One region of the Oceaniserpentilla sp. 4NH20-0058 genome, then DNA from elsewhere that is predicted to be linked to it. Evidence: riboswitches for the same ligand, from Rfam matches in the RefSeq annotation. Region 1 holds a riboswitch; the other holds the start of a gene.
What was found. A riboswitch is a leader RNA that binds a small molecule or an ion and turns the genes downstream of it on or off. The one in region 1 is predicted to bind thiamine pyrophosphate.
Positions count from the first base shown of each region.

Region 2: it holds a riboswitch for thiamine pyrophosphate, as region 1 does, so the genes downstream of both, thiC (phosphomethylpyrimidine synthase ThiC) here and ABWV45_RS01250 (TonB-dependent receptor) in region 1, are expected to answer to the same signal.

Region 1 covers NZ_BAABWE010000001.1:270,273-275,638, forward strand. Annotated here, with positions in the region: gene ABWV45_RS01225 (AI-2E family transporter) at 1-31, opposite strand, end outside; gene ABWV45_RS01230 (DUF2066 domain-containing protein) at 135-1,220, opposite strand; gene purM (phosphoribosylformylglycinamidine cyclo-ligase) at 1,398-2,453, shown strand; gene purN (phosphoribosylglycinamide formyltransferase) at 2,459-3,124, shown strand; gene ABWV45_RS01245 (DUF3108 domain-containing protein) at 3,214-3,951, shown strand; TPP riboswitch at 3,985-4,084, shown strand; gene ABWV45_RS01250 (TonB-dependent receptor) at 4,166-5,366, shown strand, end outside.
Region 2 covers NZ_BAABWE010000007.1:43,523-48,888, forward strand. Annotated here, with positions in the region: gene ABWV45_RS10280 (flavin-containing monooxygenase) at 1-167, opposite strand, end outside; gene ABWV45_RS10285 (redoxin family protein) at 254-799, opposite strand; gene ABWV45_RS10290 (DUF5992 family protein) at 1,518-1,841, shown strand; TPP riboswitch at 1,960-2,058, shown strand; gene thiC (phosphomethylpyrimidine synthase ThiC) at 2,173-4,071, shown strand; gene ABWV45_RS10300 (FAD-dependent oxidoreductase) at 4,074-5,138, shown strand; gene thiS (sulfur carrier protein ThiS) at 5,122-5,334, shown strand; gene ABWV45_RS10310 (thiazole synthase) at 5,347-5,366, shown strand, end outside.

The DNA of each region.
Region 1 (5,366 bases):
GTCTCACAGCTAACGAAGTAGCATTATTCATTGACAGCCTTCCTTATCCAAATATACATATTGCGAGTGCCGCCAACCAAGGTCACAAGCTCTCAACTAAGCCATGGCAAAACTGCCACCTGCCTAATTTCATCTTACGGCTGCCAACTAAACTGTAACGACTCAGCCCGTAGAGGGGCCAAGTCCGACACAACCTCTGCTGCCTCTACTTCAATTTGATTAAGCTTTTTATCTAACTTTAACACCTGATTAAACTGAGCTATGGTTCCATTTAAAGTCACACTTAACGCCAATGTATCACCTTGAACGCTATTAACCACAACATCTTTTGTCACACTCAACTTTTCTAAGTACTTCAATACAGACGCATAACGATTTAAATCCGCTATACCTAAAATCTTTACAGCAATAAGATCACTTTGCGCCAGCGAAGGGCGAATGGCATAAGCATTGGCAAGCACCTCTGCACTGGCACTAACACCCAATAGCATCTGTTCTTTGACACTGTCAGATTCAAATTCATATCGATATTCACGTTCTCTAAAATAAAAGCGCCACTGCCCCACCCAGCGATCATCTGCATTCTTGTACAAGCGCACAGCCGCCACTGAGTCAGCTTCGTAACGAGTACTAGCCTCTTTTATTGGTTCAGCGAACAAGCCCCACAAGCTTTCTTGGGGCAAACGTATAGAGTCTTCTAAATCATAAAGCGGCAATACCAAAGGCACCCCACGCTTATATGAGGCAGCTGCTATGGCATCAGATATAAGACTTTGCTCCCCATCGATAATGACGCGACGAGCATTTTCATCAATCATAGCCCAGAGTAATACAGTGGGACGATTCCCACCCCAAAGTGGCAAATCCGCCTGCTGAACGATTCTTTGAATAGCCTGCCCTTCAAATCGCATATTGAGCCAACTTGAACCAGGAGGAATAGTCTCATCCCATTCGTCTTTCTCAACCGCCTCATAACTAAACTGGTACAAATACTGATCAGCAATACCCAGCGCACGTTTAATCGCCTCGTTATCCGCAGGAATACTAAAGCCACTGACTTTTTGCAAAACCTCAAGCAAGCCAACTTTGGCTCCTTGCTGGCGGCTTTGAACCTGCTGATTAGGCACAGGCACCTTTGAGTCGTATAAACCTGCCACCGGTTTTGACCAAGCAACAGGCACAACCAATAAAAAAGATAAAAAACACGAGAAAATCTTCATAAATAGCCATAAATCCTTCAATTGGCGGGTATTCTGACAAATTACCAAAAAAATGCAGCCCCTATATGTAAATTGTGCCATCAAACACGCAAGTATGATTTATATAATTCTCCTCAAGTGGTAAAATCCGCCACCTTTTTTATTCAACAGATACTTCCCGCACAAAAGGGCCACCACATGAGCGATCAAAACAAGTCATTAAGCTATAAAGACGCCGGCGTAGACATCGACGCAGGTAATGCGCTTGTAAATAACATCAAAGGTGTGGTGAAGAAAACTCGCCGCCCTGAAGTAATGGGTGGTCTAGGCGGGTTTGCTGGACTTTGCAGCCTACCGACCAAATACAAAGAGCCTATTTTGGTTTCTGGCACTGACGGCGTTGGCACCAAGCTGCGCCTAGCCATGGACCTAAACAAACATGACACCATAGGTATCGACCTAGTAGCCATGTGTGTAAACGATCTTATCGTTTGCGGTGCTGAGCCTCTGTTTTTCTTAGATTACTACGCCACAGGAAAATTAAACGTTGATGTAGCTACTAACGTAGTAACAGGCATAGGTGAAGGCTGCTTACAATCTGGCTGCGCACTTGTTGGCGGTGAAACTGCTGAAATGCCAGGTATGTATGAAGGCGAAGATTATGACCTAGCAGGATTCTGCGTAGGTGTTGCTGAAAAAGCCGAGCTAATTGACGGCAGCAAAGTAAAAGCAGGTGATGTAATCATCGGCCTTCGCTCTTCCGGTGTCCACTCTAATGGCTACTCTCTTGTACGTAAGGTAATCGAAGTATCCGGTGCCGACCTAAGCCAGGACCTAGACGGACAATCATTAGGTGACGCCCTAATGGCACCAACCCGCATCTACGTTAAGCCAATCCTAAAAATGCTAGAAACCATCGATGCGCACTCTATTTGCCACATCACTGGTGGTGGCATGTATGAGAACATCCCTCGCGTATTACCTGAAGGCACCAAATGTGTTCTAGACAGCGCCGCTTGGGATCGTCCAGCCGTATTCAACTGGCTACAAGAGAAAGGCAATATCGACTGGCATGAAATGCACCTTACCTTCAACTGTGGCCTTGGCATGATCGTTGTGGTTGATGAAAAAGACGCACAAGCCACCATAGATCTCTTAAACGCCGAAGGTGAAACAGCCACCTTAGTAGGACGCATTGAGCAAGCCAACGATGCTGATGCTCAGGTTATTGTTAAAGGCGTTGACGAGGAATAATTACAGTGCATCCTGAACAAGCAGAACCAGCACGCATTGTCGTACTAATTTCAGGTTCCGGCAGTAACTTTCAAGCTATTGCCGAAGCCTGTAAATCAAAAGAAATCGATGGCGAAATTATCGGGGTCATCAGTAATCGTCCCGGCGTAATGGGCCTTGATCGAGCTAAACAGCTCGATATCCCTTGCAGCGTTGTGGACCACACTGAATATTCAAGTCGAGAAGAGTTTGACGGCAAACTGATTCACGAAATTGAACAGTACGGGCCCGATCTCGTCGTGCTTGCTGGATTCATGCGCATTCTTACACCTGATTTCGTACGTCGTTTCAAAGGTCGCCTCCTAAATATACACCCCTCGCTACTACCAAAATATAAAGGTCTGCACACCCATAAACGGGCTATGGAAGCTGGCGACAAAGAGCACGGGGTTACCGTACACTTTGTCAGTGAAGACCTAGATGGCGGACCCAACATCATTCAGGCAGTTGTCCCTATTCTTGACGATGACAGCGAAGCCAGTTTAAAAACTCGCGTTCAACAACAAGAGCACGTTATTTATCCAATAGCCGTAAAATGGTTCGTAGAGGGTCGCATTACCATGATCAAGGGTGATGCATATTTCGACAGCGAAGCACTACCTGAAACAGGCCTGCAACTTAACGTCAATTAATATAGACATATGTAGCCAGTTACTAGTCACGCACCAGTAACTGCGCTTATACTCGAAATCTACCGATCAAGATGCTTAGGCAGGATGCTTTGAAAATTTTCAGCGTGATTTTTTATTTACTCCTTGCTACAGCAAATCCCGTAATCGCAGACATACCTACGACACCAAACATTACACTTTCGCCATACATAGCAAAATATGAAGCCACATGGAAAGCAGGCTGGTTCCCCGTTACCATCGAAGCAAAAAGAGAACTTTCCAAACTTGAAGATGGAAGTTGGCAACTCACATTTGAGGCCTACTCGTCTATTGCAGACTTGCATGAAGCCTCTAAGTACAACATTGAAGACAACACAATCAGACCACTGACATACCGCTATAAAACATCAGGTTTCTTATCTAAGAAAAAACGCGGTCAAACATTCGACTGGGACAAACGACAAACATTCATTAAAGAAAGAGATGAATGGGCCAACTACGAGCTTACTTTTGGCACGCAAGATAATCTGAGCTACCAAGAGCAAATCCGCCTTGACCTAATTGCCGGAAAAACAGAGTTTAGCTACCAAATAGCGTACAAAAATCGCTTAAAGGAATTCAAATTCAAAGTCGCCAATACTGGTAAAATTAAAACAAAAAACGGCGATATGAATACCGTAGAAGTAATTCAAATCAATAAAAAGCATAAAGAATCAACACAGATCTGGTTTGCCGTCGATTACGAATATCTACTCATTAAACTTAAAAACAAAGAAAGCAACGGCGACAGTAATACCATCAAACTAAAAAGCGCCCAAATTAACAACCAAACCCTGCTTGGCCTCTAATACTTCTTTCTCACAGTTAAATCACGTAGAATGGCCGCACCCAGGGGGAGGCCTCGGCCTGAGATGTCTTTTTAGCGAACCCCTAGAACCTGATCCGGTTAATACCGGCGTAGGAATGGACATTCTTTTAATAAGTATTCCCTATTTTTCTAACGGAATAGTTAAATTACCTCTACGCAATAACCGGGACTTATTCAATTTTTGGAAAAGACCCATGAAAACCCCCATTTTATTATTAAGCGCACTGAGCTTACCTGCGCTTGCAGCATTTCCAACCGCTGTGAATAGCCAAATCACAGACTCAGTAGCCACACCATCAGACACACCAGATACAAATGAAACCCAATTAGAAACCATTAATGTCACCGCTGATTTTCGTCAACTTGATTTAATGCAAATACCCTCTTCTATTACAGTGGTAGGTGAAGACGACATTCAAAGCCGCAATGCCGACCATTTAGAAAGCGTGTTATCCCTTGCGCCTAACGTAAATTTTGCTGCAGGCGCGTCCCGCGGGCGCTTCATTCAGATTCGAGGCATTGGTGAGCGCAGCCAATTTGTCGACCCTATAAGCCCTTCAGTAGGTTTAGTCATAGACGGAATAGACATGACAGGCTTAGCTGGTGCAGCGACTCTATTTGATATTAAACAAATAGAAATATTACGCGGCCCACAAGGCACTGCTTTTGGAGCCAACGCATTAGCCGGCATCATCAACATAAAAAGTACAGAACAAACCAATGAAAACTCTGGATTTATTTCCGCTCGCATAGGCAACTACAACAGCATCAACTTGAGTGGTGCAATTGGCACCCAAATAAATGAAAATCTTTCCGCACGTCTTGCGCTAAAAACACACACTTCAAATGGCTACATTGAAAACAAGCACCTAAATAAAAAAGACACCGCTGGGTTTGATGAAAATACAGCAAAAGCCAATTTAGTATGGGAAAACCATGCTAGCCGCTACAAGCTAAACCTAATTAAAGTTAAAACTGACAATGGCTACGATGCCTTTACAATAGACAATACCCGAAATACGCAAAGCGATGAGCCAGGAAAAGACACTATTGACTTAACTGCAGCATCCATACAAACCAGCAATCAAACTCAATACTTTTCTATAGAAACAAATACCGAATTTTCAAACAGCGATTCACTGTACTCATACGACTATGACTGGATGAATGACGGATTTAGAGGGCATACAGGTACAGACTTTGAAGCCTTTAATCGTGACACAGACAAAGCCAGCTTTGATATCCGCCTACTTTCAAAACCTCAAAGTAACATACTAAATAACTCAACTAGCTGGATAATAGGTGCTTACACAAAATCATTTGACGAAGATTTAACACAATCTCGCATTAAAAACTCAGCCCCTACAATATATAACAATTCATTCCATTCGAACT
Region 2 (5,366 bases), on a different contig from region 1:
GAGCGAATTCCCGGATAACGGAATAAATCCCAAGTACCACCGATGGCTTGGCGACGTTCTAAAATGGCAAAGGATTTATTAGGGCACTGTTGTTTTAAATGGCAAGCCATGCTGATGCCAGACAAACCTGCACCTATGATGAGTGCATCAAAGTGTTCAGATGACATGTTGTATCTCTTATTTTTATTTTGTGAACGCAACATAAACCATGGTGGCAATCATGTCTATATAACGGATTGTTGCGAAATTGGCGCTATTCTTTTAGTAGTATTGCGATAGCTGAACTAATTTGTGCGGCTTTATTGGTATTTGCATGGGTTTCACCTATAAAGCGATAGCGCACCATGCCTTTTTTATCGACTAAATAGTAAGTGGGCCAATATTGGTTGTTAAGGCGTTTCCAGTATTTAAAGTCGTTATCCATCATAACCGGATGATCAAGTTCAAACTCACTCATTTTAGCCAGTACCGCACTGCGCTTTTTCTCGTAATCGAACTCAGGTGTGTGAATGCCAATTACTTGAAAATCTTGGTTATGCAGTGAGGCTTCTAATTGGTTGAGCCAAGGAAAGCTGCGGTAGCAGTTCCAGCAGGCAAAGGTCCAAATATCCACTAATAACACTTTACCTTTTAATTCTTCGACGTTTAACGGCTTGGATTTGAGCCATTGGTTTTGTTCGGTTTGGGTGAATTCAGGTAACGGGAATGGGTTGATTTCGGCATTGGCGCTTTGGATGCTGGGTTTTAGTAGTACAAAGGTGAGGGCAGCCGTGCCGAGCATGATGAATAGGGATTTCATGATGGGTCCTTTGGGTGGGTCTTTTGTATTGGTGGTATTTTGATCAGGGTTTGTGGGGAAAGTTCAGGGTGATTTGTTATTACTGTGTTGGTGGTAATCCATATTAGTAGGTCGAACTCGGCGTGCCCCTTGTGGGTATTATTTCGACAATATTGCAAGTGCGTAATTTTTTCACCAATAACTATTTAGGCTTTTCATATCTGGAGCATTAATGCCAGCACGGTTTCTTTTCTCGGGATTGCATCCCGGACCCTGCTTCGCGGCGCCGCACGAACCGCTCGCCTCTAATAGGGTGATCGGGACGCTTTGGTTGTAGCGGCTCGTGAATGCCGCAATATGTTATCGTTTCGTGCTTGGTTTGTGGTTGGTACTGAAGCATTGTGGGATCGGCGTGCCCCTTGTGGGCATGCGATGAACTGATCGAATAAAGTCGCAGTTTCAATCCCCCCTTGCCCTAATTCTCCATAATCACGTATCATCCCCCCAGTTCACGAAGTGCTAAGCAAATATGCTTAGCTGATACTTTACCCGTTGAACTCTTTTAATTTAGCTGATGCTATCGTGTAGTTATTAGTGGTGACTTAACTGAGAAAGGTTGATTATGCATCCATCTTGATAGCAATAGCATTCATGATAATCGGCTTGCGAATGTTAATTGAGATTTAACTATTACTAAGTCACTGCTTGCCAGTGAAAAGTGTACATTTAAGAGAAATTTATGAAAAAAGTCTTATCGCCTTTATTACTTTTGGGATTATGTTTCAATGCATATGCGGGAGATATTGCAAATGGTGCAACGGTTCTTAAAGTTGCTAACATTTCTAGCAATGTCGATACATTCGCAGTTACCGTTGATTCGTCTTTAGTTGATTGTGCACGTAATATTATATTCTTTCCAGCTAGTGCAGCCCCAAACAAAGAATCTCATGCAAGAGCTTATTCTACAGCGTTAACAGCACTATCAACGGGCATGAAAGTCAGACTATATAATTATGATTCAAACTCTTGTACAGATGCATCATTTATTGAAATATCAAAATAAATATAAAAATATGGCTTAGTCAAATACTAGAAAGTTGGTTTCGGATATCCTTACGAGGTACGGCTGGCCTTAAATATTAACCTCTACTTCTCCCTTGCCCCTAAATCCCGTATCATACCCACAGCTCACGGGGTGCCAAGCATATTGCTTAGCTGAGACTTTACCCGTTGAACCTGATCCGACTAGCATCGGCGTAGGAATGAGCGTGGTTTATTTCTGGTTGTGCACCCAAAATCCGTGTGCATTGTATAAACCCATTGAATCTATTGCTCTTGCAATAGGTGCTCACACGTCCTTGTTAGTGGTGACTTAACTCAAATAAGGACCCACTATGCAATCTGATAACAACTCCATTCAAGCGGCTCAGCTTGCCAATGTAAATCCAGACCTGATCACTCGCACTCCATTACCGGGCAGCGAAAAAGTGTATATTCAAAGCGAAACCCGCCCAGATGTGCGCGTGCCCATGCGTAAGGTGAATTTAACCGACGGTACGGACATTACCCTTTACGATACCTCTGGCCCGTATACGGATGTGAATGCCGAGGTGGATGTACACAAGGGTATTGATACCAGCCCACGTAACAAATGGATTGAAGAGCGCCAAGATAGCGAAACCTACGAAGGCCGTGATACCAAGCCAGAAGATAACGGCATAGACGATTCATACAAAGCCTTTCAGTTTTATAATCCGCACCTACAACGTCAACCTCGTCGTGCAAAAGCAGGTAAAAATGTTAGCCAATTGCATTACGCGCGCCAAGGCATTATTACCGCTGAAATGGAGTACGTGGCATTGCGTGAAAACCAAAAACGCGAAGCCTTGATCAATGAATTCACTACCCCAGAGCGTGAAGCCCGTTTAAAAGGCAACCCAATGGGGGCGGCTATTCCACAGACAATCACCGCTGAATTTGTACGTGACGAAATTGCTCGCGGTCGCGCCATTATTCCAGCCAACATTAATCACCCAGAGTTAGAGCCCATGATTATTGGCCGTAACTTTTTGGTTAAAGTAAACGCCAATATTGGTAATAGTGCGTTAACGTCGTCTATTGAAGAAGAAGTTGAAAAACTTGTTTGGTCTACCCGTTGGGGTGGCGATACCGTAATGGATTTATCCACCGGTAAACACATTCACAGTACCCGCGATTACATTATCCGTAATTCCCCTGTACCCATTGGTACAGTGCCTTTGTATCAAGCGCTAGAAAAAGTAAACGGCATTGCTGAAGATTTAACATGGGAAATTTTCCGCGATACGTTAATCGAGCAAGCAGAGCAGGGCGTGGATTACTTTACCATTCACGCTGGTATTCGTTTGGCCCATGTGCCGTTAACCGCTGACCGCGTCACAGGTATTGTGAGCCGTGGTGGTTCTATCATGGCGAAATGGTGTATCGCACACCACAAAGAAAGCTTTTTGTATGAGCACTTTGAAGACATTTGCGAAATCATGAAAACCTACGACGTGAGTTTTTCATTAGGGGATGGCCTGCGCCCGGGTTCCCAAGCAGATGCCAACGACGCAGCCCAATTTGCCGAACTCGAAACCTTAGGTGAATTAACGCAAATCGCGTGGAAGCACGACGTGCAAGTGATGATTGAAGGCCCAGGTCATGTGCCTATGCACATGATTCAAGCCAACATGGATAAACAGCTAGAATGCTGTGACGAAGCCCCTTTCTATACGTTAGGGCCACTCACCACGGACATTGCACCGGGTTATGATCACATTACCTCTGGTATTGGTGCAGCTATGATCGGTTGGTTTGGCTGTGCCATGTTGTGTTATGTCACACCAAAAGAGCACCTAGGTTTACCCAACCGTGATGATGTAAAAGTAGGCATTATCACTTATAAGCTGGCGGCTCACGCAGCGGATATTGCTAAAGGTCATCCGGGGGCTCGTTACCGCGACGACATGATGTCAAAAGCCCGTTTTGAATTTCGTTGGGAAGATCAATTCAACCTAGGTTTAGACCCAGACACCGCCCGTGAATATCACGACGAAACCTTACCTAAAGACAGCGCAAAAGTAGCGCATTTTTGTTCCATGTGTGGGCCGAAATTTTGCTCTATGAAAATCTCGCAAGAAGTACGAGACTACTCGAAAGACTTTAGCCCAGAAGCCATTAAACAAGGTATGGCAGAAAAAAGTGCGGAATTTAAAGCACTGGGCAGCGAGGTTTACGTGCCAAGTAAAAAAGCGCAAACCGAGGACGCCTAACCATGAACCTAGCAGATGGATACACCAAAAAGGTCGCCATCGTTGGGGCAGGGATTAGTGGCAGTTTAACTGCATGGCATTTGCAGCAACTTGGGTGTGAGATTCATATTTATGAACCAGACGAACACAAAAAAAGTTGCTCGTTTACGGCTGCGGGTATGCTCGCCCCCATGGCGGAATTAGAAAGCGCCAATGATCATATCTATCAACTAGGCATGCACTCCATTGCGTTATGGCCGCAAATTATTGCGGCACTTGGGGGGAATATTTTTCATCGCGACAATGGCACACTGGTGGTGTGTCATCGTCAAGATGAAGGGGTGTTTAATCAACTTTTAAGTACCTTAAAAAATAAACTAGGGGGCAATTTTTCCCAGCAGTGTGAGGTTGTACATTCGCAATCTTTAGAGCGCGAATTAAAACCTTTAGGCACCTCGTTACTGCTTCAAAACGAAGCTCAAGTGGACGCCCATCAAGCCCTTAATGCATTGCATCAAAGCTTAAAAAGCAACAGCCATTGGCATGCCAGAAAGGCGGATAAATTATCCGCATATAAGGTGAATGATGAAACCTTTGATTGGGTGTTTGATTGTCGTGGTTTGGCAGCCAAACACGATATTAATGGCTTACACGGTGTACGTGGTGAAGTAATTACGGTGCACGCACCGCAGGTAAATATCGAGCGCATGGTGCGCGTCATGCACCCAAGATATCGCATTTATATAGTGCCGCGGGAAAATCAAAAATACATGATAGGTGCCACCGAAATACAGTCGGACGATACTGGGCCCATGAGTGTACGTTCCACCTTGGAATTATTATCTGCCGCTTTTAGTGTGCATTCGGGTTTTGCCGAGGCGCGTATTTTAGGGCTAGACACCAACGTACGACCTGCCACCTTGGATCATCAACCTGTGATTGACCATCAAGCAGGATTAACGCGTATCAATGGTTTGTACCGTCATGGGTATTTATTGGCCCCAGCTGTGGTGGCAAAAGCGTTACAGGAATTGGGGTTCAACACACAACAACACTTAATGCAGGCTGAATATGAAAATTGTATTTAATGGACAAACCGTTGAGTTGCCAAATACGCATACGCTTAGTGCATTGTTAACCGATTCAAACCTGACTAAAGGTTTATCCATTGAACAAGCTGTGGTGGCGGTGAATCAAACCTTGGTTCACAAAAGTGATTATGAAACCCTAATTATTCATGAAGGGGATCAAATCGAAATGCTTACTGCCGTGGTCGGTGGCTAACAGGAGATTCAAATGTGGCACATTGCAGGTAA